DNA from 3 places in the Exiguobacterium sp. s21 genome. Region 2 is predicted to be linked to each of the others. Evidence: riboswitches for the same ligand, from Rfam matches in the RefSeq annotation. Region 2 holds a riboswitch; each other region holds the start of a gene.
What was found. A riboswitch is a leader RNA that binds a small molecule or an ion and turns the genes downstream of it on or off. The one in region 2 is predicted to bind S-adenosylmethionine.
Positions count from the first base shown of each region.

Region 1: linked by a shared signal. The riboswitch ahead of metK (methionine adenosyltransferase) and the one ahead of KNP06_RS05195 (2,3-diketo-5-methylthiopentyl-1-phosphate enolase) in region 2 are both predicted to bind S-adenosylmethionine.
Region 3: linked by a shared signal. The riboswitch ahead of KNP06_RS00195 (methionine ABC transporter ATP-binding protein) and the one ahead of KNP06_RS05195 (2,3-diketo-5-methylthiopentyl-1-phosphate enolase) in region 2 are both predicted to bind S-adenosylmethionine.

Region 1 is NZ_JACSLF010000008.1:99,505-104,751, forward strand. Features, by position in the region: gene KNP06_RS10535 (alpha/beta fold hydrolase) at 1-311, opposite strand, end outside; gene KNP06_RS10540 (GNAT family N-acetyltransferase) at 402-872, opposite strand; gene KNP06_RS10545 (hypothetical protein) at 1,038-1,574, shown strand; gene metK (methionine adenosyltransferase) at 1,619-2,827, opposite strand; SAM riboswitch class I at 2,958-3,077, opposite strand; gene pckA (phosphoenolpyruvate carboxykinase (ATP)) at 3,392-4,963, shown strand; gene KNP06_RS10560 (alpha/beta hydrolase family protein) at 4,993-5,247, opposite strand, start outside.
Region 2 is NZ_JACSLF010000003.1:120,075-125,321, forward strand. Features, by position in the region: gene mtnA (S-methyl-5-thioribose-1-phosphate isomerase) at 1-582, opposite strand, end outside; gene mtnK (S-methyl-5-thioribose kinase) at 579-1,730, opposite strand; SAM riboswitch class I at 1,812-1,914, opposite strand; SAM riboswitch class I at 2,118-2,219, shown strand; gene KNP06_RS05195 (2,3-diketo-5-methylthiopentyl-1-phosphate enolase) at 2,289-3,446, shown strand; gene KNP06_RS05200 (2-hydroxy-3-keto-5-methylthiopentenyl-1-phosphate phosphatase) at 3,443-4,093, shown strand; gene KNP06_RS05205 (methylthioribulose 1-phosphate dehydratase) at 4,090-4,707, shown strand; gene KNP06_RS05210 (1,2-dihydroxy-3-keto-5-methylthiopentene dioxygenase) at 4,721-5,247, shown strand, end outside.
Region 3 is NZ_JACSLF010000001.1:34,041-39,287, forward strand. Features, by position in the region: gene KNP06_RS00185 (MetQ/NlpA family ABC transporter substrate-binding protein) at 1-582, opposite strand, end outside; gene KNP06_RS00190 (methionine ABC transporter permease) at 612-1,274, opposite strand; gene KNP06_RS00195 (methionine ABC transporter ATP-binding protein) at 1,264-2,292, opposite strand; SAM riboswitch class I at 2,369-2,474, opposite strand; gene KNP06_RS00200 (thioredoxin family protein) at 2,928-3,185, opposite strand; gene KNP06_RS00205 (PTS sugar transporter subunit IIC) at 3,373-4,425, shown strand; gene gcvH (glycine cleavage system protein GcvH) at 4,468-4,851, opposite strand; gene KNP06_RS00215 (arsenate reductase family protein) at 4,891-5,247, opposite strand, start outside.

The DNA.
Region 1 (5,247 bases), on a different contig from region 2:
AACAAGGGTGAGATATACGTCAAACTGCCGAGCGGCACATCGTATTCCTGGAGCAATCGGTTCGTTAACAATGCCCCGAGACTGAAGGCGATGACGTGAATCGGCAGTTTGTACTGGCTCGCCTCGCGTAGCGTGTTCTTGATTAACAGCTTATGGTCTTCCGCCGTCAAGCCAACCGTCTGTCCGGTCACGACGAGAACTTCATATTCGTCACGTAACCGTCCTAAAAACGCCTCGCTCAAGCGTGACGTGAACTGGAGCGGATAGACGATCACGATAACCCCTTTTCGTGATTCTTCTTCGTATGTCATACTGTCACCTCATTTTATTATGTCCATGTTTTTATACTAACAAAAAACATCAGCCGAGACTGATGTTTGTCAGAAAATCCGTCTAGGGTCTTAGCTCGGGTCATAGCGCAAATGAATCAGTTCCATCGGTTGGTCGTACACTTCCTCTTGTATCCGATTCAATTCGATGAACGCCTCATGGTTCAAAAAGGCGATCGCCTGCTCGTTCGAACTCTCGACGTACAGTTCGATCGGTTGAACTTTAAGTTCGCGCAGATGAGACAATAAGGCCGTTCCGAGACCTTGTCGGTGATGGGTCGGATGAAGATAGAGCCGGAGCACTTCCCACGTATCCCCGCGGTCGATCGCATGATAGAACCCGATGACGTCGCCTTCGGCTTCACCGACAATGAACAACTGCTCTTTCGCTTCCTCGCTTGAACTGATGGCGCGGACGATCTCTTCTTGCTGATAAGCCCGTTCCATTACTTTTGAACGAACCTCGTCTTGTTCACTGACCGTTGCGAGCGCAATATCGCGGATGGTGGCGGCATCTTCTGGTACGGCTTCCCTGATCTTCATAACGGCATCCCCCTTTTGGCCAATCTAGTAGTATCATTCCCCATCAGCAAAAAAATATCCTGCCCGCTCATTACTTTTTGATGTCGAAATGAAAGAAGACGTTATTTTCCATTTTGACTAGGGTATAAGAGTATCAATGCCAACTTACAAAAAAGGAGTGTTATTATGGAACCAAAATTACAACATGATCCACAAGCAGAGCAAGCCAATCATCCGAATCGCCAATTTGACTCTGAAGAGTCAAATGGCCCCCGCATCACATTGATGAAAGGGATTCTTTTAGGGGCTGTAGTTGGAGGTGCTCTTGCTCTCCTGAGTTCATCGAATCGTCAAAATACGAAACAATCCCTCTCTACCGCCAAATCGTCTGTCGGTGGGTTAGTAAGTGAAGTCGCCAAAGATCCAAGTGGAAAAGCATCACAAGTAATCGACCAAGTGAAGTCGGCTTCTGGTATTATCCAAGAGGTGGCCACCGACGTTCAAAATGTCTATGAAAAAGTCGCTGGAGAAGTGGATACGGTGAAACAAGACTTAACGCAAGTTGCCGGCACCGCTATGGAAGCAAAATCAGACTTACAATCGATTGGCGAGAAAGTGGTCGAGGCAAAAGACACCGCGCTAGGCCAAGAAACGTCATCTGATTCTTCTTCTAACGATTCTTCTAACGATGATACATCTAAGCAGGATAAAAACCAATCTTAACAAGAAAAAACGACCTTTCTCAGCGAAAGGTCGTTTTTACTGTCTTATGCGAAGCGTTTCGCGCCTTCTTCAAGCACTGCCGCTTTATCCGTTTGCTCCCATGGGAGTTCAACGTCTGTACGACCGAAGTGGCCGTAAGCTGCTGTCTGCTTGTAGATTGGACGGCGAAGGTCGAGCATCTTGATGATGCCGGCCGGGCGGAGGTCGAAGTTCTCGCGAACGAGTTCGACGAGCTCAGTCTCGCTCAATTTGCCTGTGCCGAACGTGTCGACTGCGATCGATACCGGGTGGGCAACGCCGATCGCGTAAGCAAGTTGAACTTCTGCTTTGTCAGCAAGTCCCGCTGCAACGAGGTTTTTCGCTACGTAACGAGCTGCGTACGCCGCTGAGCGGTCAACTTTGGTTGGATCTTTACCTGAGAACGCGCCGCCGCCGTGGCGAGCGTAACCACCGTACGTATCGACGATGATTTTACGTCCTGTAAGGCCTGCATCCCCTTGTGGTCCACCGATGACGAAACGGCCAGTTGGGTTGATGAAGTATTTTGTATCCGCGTCGATAAGTTCAGACGGGATGACCGCGTCGATGACGTGCTCTTTCAAATCAGCTTGGATTTGTTCGAGTGTGATGTCTTCGGCGTGTTGCGTCGAGATGACGATTGTGTCGATGCGAACTGGGTTGTTCGCTTCGTCGTATTCGACCGTCACTTGTGTCTTACCATCAGGACGAAGGTAAGCGAGCGTGCCGTTCTTACGAACTTCTGCCAAACGACGTGACAATTTGTGCGCGAGTGAAATCGGGAGCGGCATGAGTTCTGGTGTCTCTTTTGTTGCGTAACCGAACATGAGACCTTGGTCACCAGCGCCGATCGCATCGATTTCTTCTTCAGTCATTTGTCCTTCACGAGCTTCAAGCGCTTGGTCGACACCTTGGGCGATGTCTACCGATTGCTCATCAATCGATGTGAGGACAGCACAAGTCTCTGCATCAAAACCATATTTTGCACGTGTGTAGCCGATCTCACGAACTGTTTCACGAACAACTTTCGGGATATCCACGTAAGTTGATGTTGTGATCTCACCTGCTACGAGCACGAGACCTGTCGTGACAGATGTCTCAGCCGCAACGCGGGCGTTTGGATCTTCAGCTAAAATCGCATCCAAAATCGCATCTGAGATTTGGTCACAAATTTTATCCGGATGTCCTTCCGTGACGGACTCCGAAGTGAAAAGTCGACGGTTCAAGTTTGCCATTTCGAAAAACCTCCTATAATAAGGGTGATGTGTGGACGGTACTCGTTCCCCTTACGCGTTGCTTTGGGACGGTAATGAAAAAAACCTTTCGCCATGTTCAATGGGAAAGGTTGAATCGTTCTTCCTTACCCTCTTATCGTTCGAAGCTTGCGCTTCGCTTCAGGATAGCACCTTTTCCGAATAACAATGACAAATCGGACGGTTGCTGGGCTTCGTAGGGCCTTGTTCCCTCCACCGCTCAGAATAAGAGTATCCGTTACGAAGACCATCATATAAATGACACCCCGTTCTGTCAAGCGTATCGACTGAATTCGTAAAACTTTTCACGAACTCGCAATAGTTATGTTTGTGAAATATCAAACATTTTTTTGTCGGTTTTCGATTTTGTACTATGACCTGGTACAGAATATGTTAGAATGACAGTGTAAGAAAGCGCTTACTTTAAAGAGTAAAAAAGGCTTGTTTTTGATTAGTATGTCACATATAATAAAAACGTCATACTAATAAAACACGGAAGTATGCGGATTTCATCCACATCTATTTAGGGGAAAGGTGGGATTCAGGATGGCGACAACGCTCCTGAAAATCGAAGAATTAATTAAAGGTGCCGACATGATGCGGAACTTAACGGTTCCAGAATTGGTGGAAGAAGCCATTCGCAACGGGGAAGGCGTACTGACGAAAGACGGGGCTTTATCGGTCAGTACAGGTAAATTCACAGGACGGTCACCGAAAGACAAATTCGTCGTGCAAGATGAAGTCAGCAATCATTTAGTAAACTGGGGTCCGGTCAACCAACCGATCGCAGAAGAGAAGTTCACGGCACTGCTCGATAAAGTTCTCACGCATCTCGAGACGAAAGACAAGCTCTACTATCTCGAGGCGTCTGCCGGGGCTGACGAGCATTATACGCTTCCAGTGCGGGCCATCACAGAATACGCGTGGCACAACTTGTTCGCGAAACAGTTGTTCTTGCGCGAATGGCCGACACAAGGTGCCTTTGATCCGTTCACGGTCATCTATGCACCGAGCTATAAGGCCGATCCGGAAGTCGACGGGACGAACTCCGAAACGTTCATTCTCGTCTCATTCGCCAAACGGACCATTCTGATCGGGGGAACAGAATACGGCGGCGAAATTAAAAAATCGATTTTTTCAGTCATGAACTTCCTGTTACCGGAACAGCACGTCTTATCGATGCATTGCTCGGCGAACGTATCGGACGCCGGCGAGACGGCTCTCTTCTTCGGGCTATCGGGTACCGGAAAGACGACGCTATCGGCCGACACAGAACGTCATTTAATCGGGGACGACGAGCATGGTTGGTCTCCTGACGGCGTCTTCAACATTGAAGGCGGTTGCTACGCGAAGACGATCAACTTGTCGCGTGAGAACGAACCTCAAATCTACGATGCCATTCGATTTGGCTCGTTGATTGAGAACGTCGTCTTGGACGAGGAACGGGCACCAGACTACAAGAACATCTCACTCACTGAGAACACACGGGCCGCCTACCCGATTCAATTTATCGATAACGCGATGCTTCCGTCACGAGCCGGGCATCCGAACACGATCGTCTTCTTGACGGCCGACGCGTACGGCGTCCTGCCTCCAATCAGCAAATTGACGAAGGAGCAGGCGATGTATCACTTCTTGTCAGGCTATACGTCGAAGCTAGCCGGCACGGAGCGCGGCGTGACGGAGCCGCAGGCGACCTTCTCGACATGTTTCGGGTCACCGTTCTTGCCGCTCGCACCGGAACGCTACGCCGACATGCTCGGCACGTTGATCGAGAAACATGACGTCGACGTCTATCTCGTCAATACCGGTTGGACCGGCGGAGTTTACGGCGAAGGATCGCGGATGAAGCTTGCCTATACACGGGCGATGGTGAACGCGGCCGTCAACGGGAAACTCCGTGACGTCGAGACGACGCGCCATGACATCTTCAACGTCGAGATTCCACGCCACATCGACGGGGTGCCAGACGACGTGCTCAACCCACGGGGCACATGGAAAGACGGGGCCCGCTACGACACCGAGGCGGCAGCGCTCGCCCGTAAGTTCCAAGACAACTTCAAACGATTCACGAAAGCGAGTGAGGCGGTCGTCGCGGCCGGCCCAATCATCGTGTAATAAAAAATGACTAGCGCCTAAAACAGGCGCTAGTCATTTTTTGGTGCGACGGCTAACATCCAGTCCATCGCCTCATCGGTCGTCTTCCACTTTTCCCAAAACGGGAGTTGATGAGCGAACGGGACGATCCAAAGTTCGGCCCGCTCCCCCATCCGTTCGGCCACGGCTGTCGCATGGCGGAGCCGCACTTGCTCGTCGTCTGTCCCGTGAATCAATAACGTCGGGGCCTCCCAGTCCTTGTAGAGGGGTGAACGCTCCACGTACGCCTCACGAGCCGCTTCCGG
Region 2 (5,247 bases):
CCCTTGCAGGAGCGGCCGCGTCTCACAGGCGAAGACGTTGAAAGATACGCCCTGTTCTTTTCCGACGTAAAACGGCGCGAGCGCTGTGCCGTATCGCGATGTCGCGATGGCACCGGCGTTGCAGATTGTCAACACGTTCCCCCCGGCCGGCAACACCGTCAGCGCATGCTCGCCGATGGCCCGATATGTATCGACGTCCCGGTCGTACAAAGCGATGGCGCGGCGTTTGATTTCCTCGGCAATCGCCTCAAAGTCGTCCCCGACATTTAAATCAAGGAGCGATTCGATCACGTTTTGCAGATTGACCGCCGTCGGTCTTGTCGCAATCAAGCGGCGTCCAACGAGGTCGAGTCGACGGGTGAAGTCCGGGTCGTCGACTAACCGGCCTGCCTCTTTGGCGAGGACGAACGCCCCGAAGTACGCGATGGCCGGGGCACCACGGACTTGGAGCGTCTCGATGGCATGTTCTGCCTGTTCGAGCGTCTCGATTGTCACGTAACGCTCTTCATGTGGTAACAACGTCTGATCCAATAGGATGAGTTCGTCCGTTTGCGAATTAAAGCGGATGTTTTGGACCGTCATACGCGCACCCCCGACAAAAGCGTCACCAAGTCGTCAATCGATTCGACGCTGTGGCGTTCTTTAATGAGCGCCGTCCCGAGGGCAAGCGCGTCACGTTTTCGTTCGAGCCGCGTCGCTTCCGGCAACGTCTCGAGATCGGCGACACCGGCGAGTCCGACGGCACGGCGAATGAGTTCGCAACCGGCATAGCCGATCGTGTCGCTGAAGATTGTCCGCAACAATTCGTCGACGAAACCGTCCGTATTGAACGGCTCGACGGCTCGCTCAAAGTTGGCCCGGAACGTCTTCTCGAACGTCTCCCACACCGTCAAGACGTCCGTGAAACGTTCGAAGCGTTTGAGCGGGTCATGGAACGTCGACAGCGTCAAATGGGCGATAATTTGGCCCAAATCAAAGCCGAACGGTCCGTAAAATGCGAACTCTGGATCGATGATTTTCGTCTCTTGTTGAGTCGCGAAGATGCTGCCTGTATGTAGGTCACCGTGCAGAAGCGCCTCATGTTTCGTGACAAATCCGACTTTCAGTTTCGTCACCTCGACCTTGAGCGCCTGGTCTTGCCAGAGGCGTTCGACATCTTCTCGAAGCGCCGCCTCGATGTTGTTCGACTCCGCGTCTTTGAACGGGTCGGTGAAGATGAGCTTCTCGGTGATGTCACACAGTTCCGGGTTGTAATAGTCACGTTCAATCCGCTTCTTCGCGATCGGGCCGGCCGCATAATCCGACGTCGCGAACAGCGTCTCGCCTAAAAATTCACCGACATGACGCGCGAGTTCCGGATAGCTCTCCCCTTTCAAATAACCGGTGCGGACAATCTCATAATCAGACAGATCTTCTAAAATCGTGTAGGCGAGCGTCCGGTCGCTACCGAGGACGTCCGGGACGAAACGCGGCGCCACGTTCGCAAACTCACGGAGTGCCAACTGTTCAATCCATGCCCGTTCGAGTGTAAGCGGCCAGCTCTCACCGACGACTTTAGCGTATGGGAGCGCCTGTTTGACGATTAGGCGCTGTTCGCCTTGGCGAATCCGAAACACGAGATTCAAATTGCCGTCCCCGATTTCCTCACACTCGGCGATTCCGTCTTGCAAGTATCCTAATTGACGGACGTGCTCGACAACAGACTGTTCTGTAAATGGTTGATATGACATGATGTTTTCCCCTTCCTGTACGTTGCCCACAAAAAAAGCCCCTTTCTCCGCGAGAAAGAGGCACAGCCAAAATGGTTGTTCCTCTCATCTGTCAGACATTCGTCTGGTGGATGTAGCACCGTGCCTAATGGTCGGTTGCTGCGGCGTCATCGGGCCAATTCCCTCTGCCAACTCGCGATAAGAGTGGTTTATTCGATTCGGTGAACTTATGTGATGAATATTACGGACTCGACGTCACAATTGTCAACGTCCTTTTCTCCGTGCCACTCGTCTTTTTTTGTGCATATATGGAAACAACTTCCCAAAATATTTTTTTGGAAAAAAAGGAATTGACGACGTGACGAATCTGTGTAAAAATTCAATTAAATTTCACAACTTCAAATCACATTCTTATCAAGAGCAGACGGAGGGACGAGCCCGATGATGTCGCAGCAACCGACCAGAGATGGCACGGTGCTAATTCTTGCAGCGAAAGCTGAGAGATAAGAGTTCATTTTTTATGATGACCTCTTGCCTCGGCATGGGGTCATTTTTTGTTTGCCTGGAAGGAGGAACCATATGAGTATCACTGCCACATATGAAATCAAACGAACGGATGCGGTCGCAAGCATTGCCGACAAAATCACCCTCGAGCTGACCGTCGGCACATGGACCGAGCTGCGTCATTTAGAGCAAGAGCAGTTACAGGCGTACCGGGGTGAGGTCGTATCGACCACCCATACTGAGACGACGAGCCGGTTCACGATCCGCTATCCGTTACATAATGTCAGCCCTGACTTTTCATCCATCTTGACGACGACGTTCGGGAAACTATCCCTCGACGATTCGATTCGGTTAATCGATTTGACGTTGCCCGAAACGCTCGCCCCTCATTTCAAAGGCGCCAAGTTCGGCGTCGACGGGATTCGCGAGTTGCTCGGTGTCCATGACCGTCCGCTCGTCATGAGCATCTTCAAAGGCGTCATCGGGCGTGACCTCGCGTTTCTCGAGCAGCAACTCCGCGATCAGTTCGCCGGCGGCATCGATATCGTCAAAGACGACGAGATTTTATACGACAATCCGCTCACGCCGTCGCTCGAACGGGCCCGGATCGGAGCGGCCGTCATTCAAGCGCACTTTGAGGCGACCGGGAAACGTGTCCTCTACGCCATCACGCTGAGCGGCCCTGTGTTCGGTCTTCGCGACCAGGCGCTCCGGCTGATCGAGGCCGGTGCGACGGCGCTCCTATTCAACGTCTATACGTACGGTCTTGACGCACTGCGCGAACTTGCGAACGACCCAGACATCCGTGTGCCGATTTTGGCCCACCCGGCCTTTGCCGGCGCCTTGACCGGGTCCATCAGTCATTCGCTCTTACTCGGTAAACTCCCACGTCTCGCCGGGGCCGATTTGACGCTCTTCCCGTCTCCATACGGTTCGCTCGCGACACCACGGGACGAGGCGTTCGCGATTCGTGACTTGAGCGCCGAACCGCATTGGTCGAAACCAATTTTACCGGTCCCGTCAGCCGGGATTCATCCGGGGCTTGTCGCCGATATCATTCGTGATTTCGGGACGGAGGTCGTCATCAACGCCGGCGGTGGCATTCATGGTCACCCGGACGGTGCAGCCGCCGGGGCCCGTGCTTTCCGCCAAGCCATCACTCACGTCCTCGGTCCCACCGAAGGACAGACGGACGAACTCGATACCGCGTTAAAGGCGTGGGCGTCACGATGACGGTCCACATCCTGTGCGACTTCGATGGGACGATCACGGCGGAAGACAATATCATCGCGTTGATGAAGGCATTCGCCCCGCCGGCTTGGGTCGAGTTGAAAGATGCGGTCCTCGAACAACGGATTTCCATTCGCTCCGGTGTCGGTCAAATGTTTCAACTATTGCCGAGCGAGGCCGCCCCGGACTACCGCGATTATTTGTTGGAGCGGATCACGCTCCGCCAAGGGTTCCCATCATTTTTAGAACAGGTTCGGGCGCACGGTTGGAAGTTTGACGTCGTCAGCGGCGGGATGGACTTCTTCGTCCAGCCGGTCTTAGATGGTCACGTCGCCCCTGAGCACATCTACTGTAACGTCGCCGACTTCTCCGACGAGACGGTAACCGTCACGTGGCCGCACGCTTGTGACGAACAGTGTACGAACGATTGCGGCTGTTGCAAGCCGACGATTGCCCGCCGTATCGTCAATCCGAGTGACCGCTTAATCATCATCGGCGACTCGGTGACCGACTTCGAGGTCGCGAAGCGTGCCGACTTCGTCTACGCCCGGGGTCAACTCATCACGCTCTGCGAAGACGCAGGCATCCGTTACGCCCCGTTCGAGACGTTCGACGACATCACCCATCACTTGAAGGAGGTGGCCGTATGAGCCTTACGGCACGTTGGCTTGAACTGGCCGAGATTAAAGACGAACTCGCCGCCCGCGACTGGTTCCCCGGAACGAGTGGGAATTTGGCGATTCGCGTCTCTGACGACCCGCTCGAATTTCTCGTCACGGCGAGTGGACGCGATAAACGGAAACGAACGCCAGACGACTTTGTTCATGTCGATGCGGGCGGACGCTTAATCGGCGAACAGACAGGAAAACCATCCGCCGAGACGCTGCTACATGTCGAAGTGTTCAATCGGACGGATGCGACGTGTTCGCTCCATGTCCATACGGTCGACAATAATGTCATCTCCGAGCTCCATGCCGCCACCGGCGAAGTCGTCTTCACCGGTCAAGAAATCATCAAAGCGCTCGGCTTCTGGGACGAGGATGCGGTCGTCCGCGTACCGATTATCGAGAACCATGCGGACATTCCGACTCTTGCGGCCGCTTTCGCCCCTCACATTCACGCAAACGCCGGTGCCGTCCTCATTCGCAATCACGGCATCACCGTCTGGGGCGAGACCCCGGCCGCGGCCAAACGCTATTTAGAGGCTTACGAGTTCTTGTTCAGCTATACATTAAAACTACGCGCCCTAGGCGTCCATTCATAAGGAGGAACCAACCATGGCAACTGTCTATTTCCAACAAACCGAAGAGCGTTACGTCGATCAAACTGAAGTGAGCGCCTTTTTAGAGTCTCGCGGGATTTTATATGAGCAGTGGGACATCACGAAGCTACCGGAAAACCTGCAAGAGAACTATCAGTTGACGGACGAGGACAAACAAGCGATCTTGTCGACGTTCCGTGACGAGATTCGTGATGTATCGGAGCGCCGCGGCTATGAGACGGCAGACGTCATCTCATTGTCAGACGCGACGCCGAACTTGGACGAATTGCTCGTCAACTTCCAAAAGGAGCACCATCATACGGATGACGAGGTCCGCTTCATCGTCAGCGGCCATGGCATCTTCGCCATCGATGACGCCGAGCGTGGCTACTTCAACATCGAGCTCAACCCCGGCGACCTCATCTCGGTGCCGGTGAACACGCGCCACTACTTCACGCTCCAAGACGACCGCAAAGTCGTCGCCGTCCGCATCTTCGTGACGACAGAGGGCTGGGTGCCGATTTACGAGAAACAGGACGTGAC
Region 3 (5,247 bases), on a different contig from region 2:
TTGCGGGAGAAGTGCCGCTTCGACGTCTGTCTTGAATTTCAAGTTTTTCGGGTTGTCGACGATGTCTGACACCGTCGCGTCTACTGTTTTGCCTTCCGCGAGCGTGAGCAAGCCTTCTGATTGGAGCATCGTGAGGATTCGTCCGTGGTCAGCGACCGACGAGCTCATGATGATTTCCGCGCCGTCTGGAAGCTCATCGAGTGATGCGTAGTCTTGCGAGTACACACCGATTGGCTCGATGTGGACGCCGCCGGCTGAAGCGAATTTGTAGTCTTTGTTTTCAGCCATTTGCGACTCGAGGTACGGTTGATGTTGGAAGTAGTTCGCGTCCAACTCTCCGTCTGCGAGCGTCTTGTTCGGGAGGACGTAGTCTTGGAACTTCTTGATTTCGAGCGTATAGCCCTTCTCTTCGTATTCGTCTTGGACATGCTCTAAAATCTCAGCGTGCGGGACGTTTGACGCGCCGACGACGAGCGTCTTGTCATCGCCCGAACCTGATTCTGAATCCCCGCCGCCGCAAGCCGCGAGAATCGTGAGTGCTGAAGCTGCCGTTAAACCGAGTACTGTTTTCCATGATTTCATTATAAAACCCCTCCAAATTTTCTATTTGATTAAGCGGAACGCTTATCGATTACAGATACGAGTCGATCGCCGATGAACTGGATGACGAAGACGATGACCAAGATTAAGACGGTCGCGACGAACGTGACGTCACTTTGTGAACGTTGGAACCCTTCGAGGAACGCCAAGTTCCCGAGTCCCCCGCCGCCGACGACCCCTGCCATCGCCGTGTAACCGACGATTGCGACGATCGTGACCGTGATGCCTGACACGATGGCCGGCAACGCTTCAGGGAACAATACTTTATAGACGATCTGCCATTTTGTCGCGCCCATCGATTCAGCCGCCTCGATGACACCGCGGTCGACTTCGCGAAGCGCGAGCTCGACCATCCGCGCATAGAACGGGGCCGCACCGATGATGAGTGCCGGCAGTGCTGCCGTCGACCCTAGCATCGTCCCGACGACGAGTAACGTGAACGGGATGAGCAAGATAATCAAAATGATGAACGGGATCGACCGGAAGATGTTGACGACCGCGCTGATGACCGTGTAAATCGGACGATTCTTCATCATGAGCGGCTCGTTCGTGACGTATAAGAGCATCCCGAGGGCGAGACCGATGACGAACGTTGCGGCTCCGGCGACGAGCGTCATATAGAGCGTCTCCCACGTCTGTTCTAACATGACTTGCCAATCTACATTAGGAAACATCGCTTTCTACCTCCACTTCCACTGCCTGCGATCGGATTGAGGCGATGGCCCGCTCGACTTCAGCCGGCTCTCCGATCAATTGGATGAATAATGTCCCGAGGGCACCGACTTGTGACTGCGTCACGTTGCCGCCGATGATGTTGAAGCCGATGTCATGTTGCTTCAACACTTCCGACAGAATCGGTTGTTCGGCCGTCTCGTTCAAGAATTTGAGCTTGACGATTTGACCGCTCGGATAACGGGCTTTCAAGTGCTCGAACGTGAGCGACATGTCATCGACCGCGCCGATCTGTTTGACGAATTCTTTCGTGATCGGCTGTTCCGGATGTTGGAACACGTCGGCGACTTGTCCGGTCTCGACAACCTTCCCGGCCTCCATGACGGCGACGCGGTGACAAATCTTTTGGATGACGTGCATCTCATGCGTGATGAGGACGATCGTCAATCCGAGCTTCTTGTTGATGCTGACGAGCAGTTCGAGAATCGAATCCGTCGTCTTCGGGTCGAGGGCGCTCGTCGCTTCATCGCAGAGGAGCACTTCTGGATTCGTAGCGAGCGCACGGGCAATCCCAACTCGCTGCTTTTGGCCGCCCGATAGTTGTGACGGATAGCTGTCTTCTCGTCCGGCGAGGCCGACGAGTTCGACGAGTTCTTGGACGCGGCGTTTGCGCTCGCTCGCCGGTACCCCGATGAGCTCGAGCGGGAAGCTGATATTCTCAGCAACTGTGCGCGACCATAACAAGTTGAAGTGTTGGAACACCATCGAGACGTTTTTACGTACCCCGCGTAGTTCCTTCGGTGTGAGTTTTGTCAGCTCGCTGCCAGCGACAACGATTTCACCGGTTGACGGTGACTCGAGTCGATTGAGCAGACGGATGAGCGTCGACTTCCCTGCCCCCGAATATCCGATTATCCCAAAAATTTCGCCGCGATCGATTGTAAGCGACACATCATCGACCGCCTGGACCCGACCGTTCTTCGTGTCGAACCATTTGGCTACATTGCGTAATTGAATCAATCCATTTCCCTCCTGACAACAAAAAAGTACGCACGTTTGAGCAAACGTGCGTACTTTATCGTACGGACAACGATTGCTCTCATCTTCCAAGGTAAATACCTTGCTGGAATTAGCACCATTTCGGATTGCTCCGCGGTTGCTGGGCGTCATAGGGCCAGTCCCTCAGCCTCTCTTGATAAGAGTGGTTGCGTATTCGATTAGCCTTATCATAGCGACATATTATTTTTATGTCAAACTATTTTATGCGAAAAAATAAAAAAAGGTGCCATCCGAGGATGGCACAGAACGTAGCACCTTGAGTCACTGAAGGACAACCCATAGATGAACCCCTTTTGCCCGATCAGAGCATTCATCCTTATATGGGGGATTTTGACCCGACCATCACTCGGTCTTCGAACGGACCATGCAATTACGCGACCGGTGCCCCGACGCTTGATTTTTTTGGGGGACAATCGAAGGGAAGGTCCACCTGAAATCGCGTAAGCTCATGCAACGGTTGTTCGAAAACGTCTTGATGACGGGAAAATCTCGTCCTATGTTGTGTTCAAGTAAGATGTTGTAATGAATATATCATTCGTGAACTTTCTGTGTCAACTGATTATTTAAAATTTTCAGATTATTCTCATCATCCTATCTCACTTAACGAAAGATAGGACGTGCTGGACGTTTTGGAATGCGTATAACCGATCGCGAACTTGGCCATTCTCCAGCTTTAAGAGCGCCGGGACGCTCATCACTTGATACGCCTCGAGCTCGTTCGGGATGAAGTTGGCATCACGCTTTTCGATCTTCAATTCTGGGTCGACCGCCTCGACGACCGAGAGCATTCGCTCGGCCACGGCGCATGTACCACACATCGGGGCGTATATATATAACAATCCGTCAGTCATCATTGTTCTCACCTCTTTTATAAGTATATGAATGCGGACCGCTCGGTTCAAAAGTTGTGCTCAATTGGAAAATTCTGAACATTTCAATATTTCCTGTTGACGCTTAGCTGAAAGAGGCATAGTATGGTCAATAACTTTATCGCTTTTGTACATAACAGCAAACCAGTAGAAAAGGACAGGTGAATCCCCAATGACGGAAGAGAAGCTTACCGGAAAACAATTTTTAATGAACGTCTTGAACGGCCTCAGTCTTGCCATCCTCATCGCCCTCATCCCGAGCGCATTGCTCGGTGAATTAACGAAAGCCATCTTGCCGTATGTTCCGTCCTTGCAATTCATCTTAGATGCGACGACGATCGCGATGCGCCTGTTACCGGTCATCATCGGTGTTGCCGTCGCCATGCAATTCGGACGCTCGGCGCTCGAGGCCGGGACGATCGGCATCGCGACCCAGGTCGGGAGCGGCGCCATCCGCATCGAGGAAGGCGCGTTCCTCATGGCCGGCATCGGTGACGTCATCACGGCCGGTGTGACGGCAGCGCTTGCGACGTTCCTCGTCATGCAGTTGTCACCACGCTTGAAGACATACACGGTGCTCGTCTTGCCGATGACGGTCATCGTCGTCGCCGGAGGGATCGGCGCGTTCCTGCTCACGTATATCTCACAGATCACGACGTACGTCGGAACAATCATCATGACGATGACGGAACTACAGCCGATCGTCATGGGCATGTTGATCGCGATGGCGTTCTCGCTCATCATCGTCTCGCCAATCTCGACGGTCGGGATCGCCACGGCCATCAGCTTGTCTGGTGTAGCGGCAGGTGCCGCCAACCTCGGCGTCGTCGCCGCCGGCTTCGGTCTCGCCATCGCCGGCTGGCAGATGAACGCGACCGGAACGTCGATCGCCCACTTCCTCGGGTCACCAAAGATTCAAATGGCGAACTTCGTCCGTCGTCCGATCATGATGTTGCCGGTACTCGCCAATGCGGCCATCCTCGGAGCACTCGCAGGCATCCTTCGGATCGAAGGCACACCGATTAGTGCCGGTTTCGGCGTCTCCGGTCTCATCGGTCCGGTCAACGCCTTGCATTTGATGCCGGGTGGCTTCGCACTCTGGAACGTCATGCTCGTCGTCGTGTTGTTCGGTCTCATCCCGATCGCACTCGGCGTGCTGTTCTATCGTCTGTTCAACCGGACGTCGCTCATCGAGCCTGATCATTACCGCCTCGACTTCGATTAATCAAAAAGACCCGGCTTCTCGTAAAGAGAAACCGGGTTTTGTTTAGCCTTGAATCATCGCTTCGTATTCTTCGGCTGACATGAGCTTGTCGACGTCCGACGCGTCGTTCAACTCGACTTCAATCATCCAAGCGCCTTCGAAAGGTGCTTCGTTGACGAGTTCTGGTGAATCGGCGAGTGATTCGTTCACCGCTGTGATTTTCCCAGAGATCGGTGCGTAAAGCTCCGATACGGTTTTGACCGATTCGACCGAACCGAACGGCTCGTCGAGTAAGATCGTGCCACCGACTTCAGGAAGTTCGACAAAGACGATATCCCCTAGTTCGCTTTGTGCGAAATCCGTGATTCCGATGCGGGCGACGCTTCCGTTCACTTCAACCCATTCGTGCTCTTTTGAATAACGTAGATTGGCAGGTACTTTGCTCATCTTAACTTCCCCCTCAAATGAATTAGACTCACACGAGTATTATAGCACTTCGCCCCAAACGTCTGTAAACGACTTTTCTGAAAATCCGACAGTTGATTTTTGACCATCTGTCACGATTGGGCGCTTCAAAAGCATACCATTGCTCGCAAGAAGCTCGAGTTGTTCGTCTTCTGATAGATTTGGTAGCTTATCCTTGATGCCTTCGTTCCGATACACTTGCCCGCTCGTATTGAAGAACTTTTTGAGCGGCAGACCCGACTGTTTCCACAGTTCGGCCAACTCGTCTTTCGACGGTGTCGCCTCGACGATATGGACGTATGTATAGTCGACGCCGTTCTCTTTCAACCACTTCTCTGCTTTTTTACACGTACTGCACGGCGGATAACCGTATAGTGT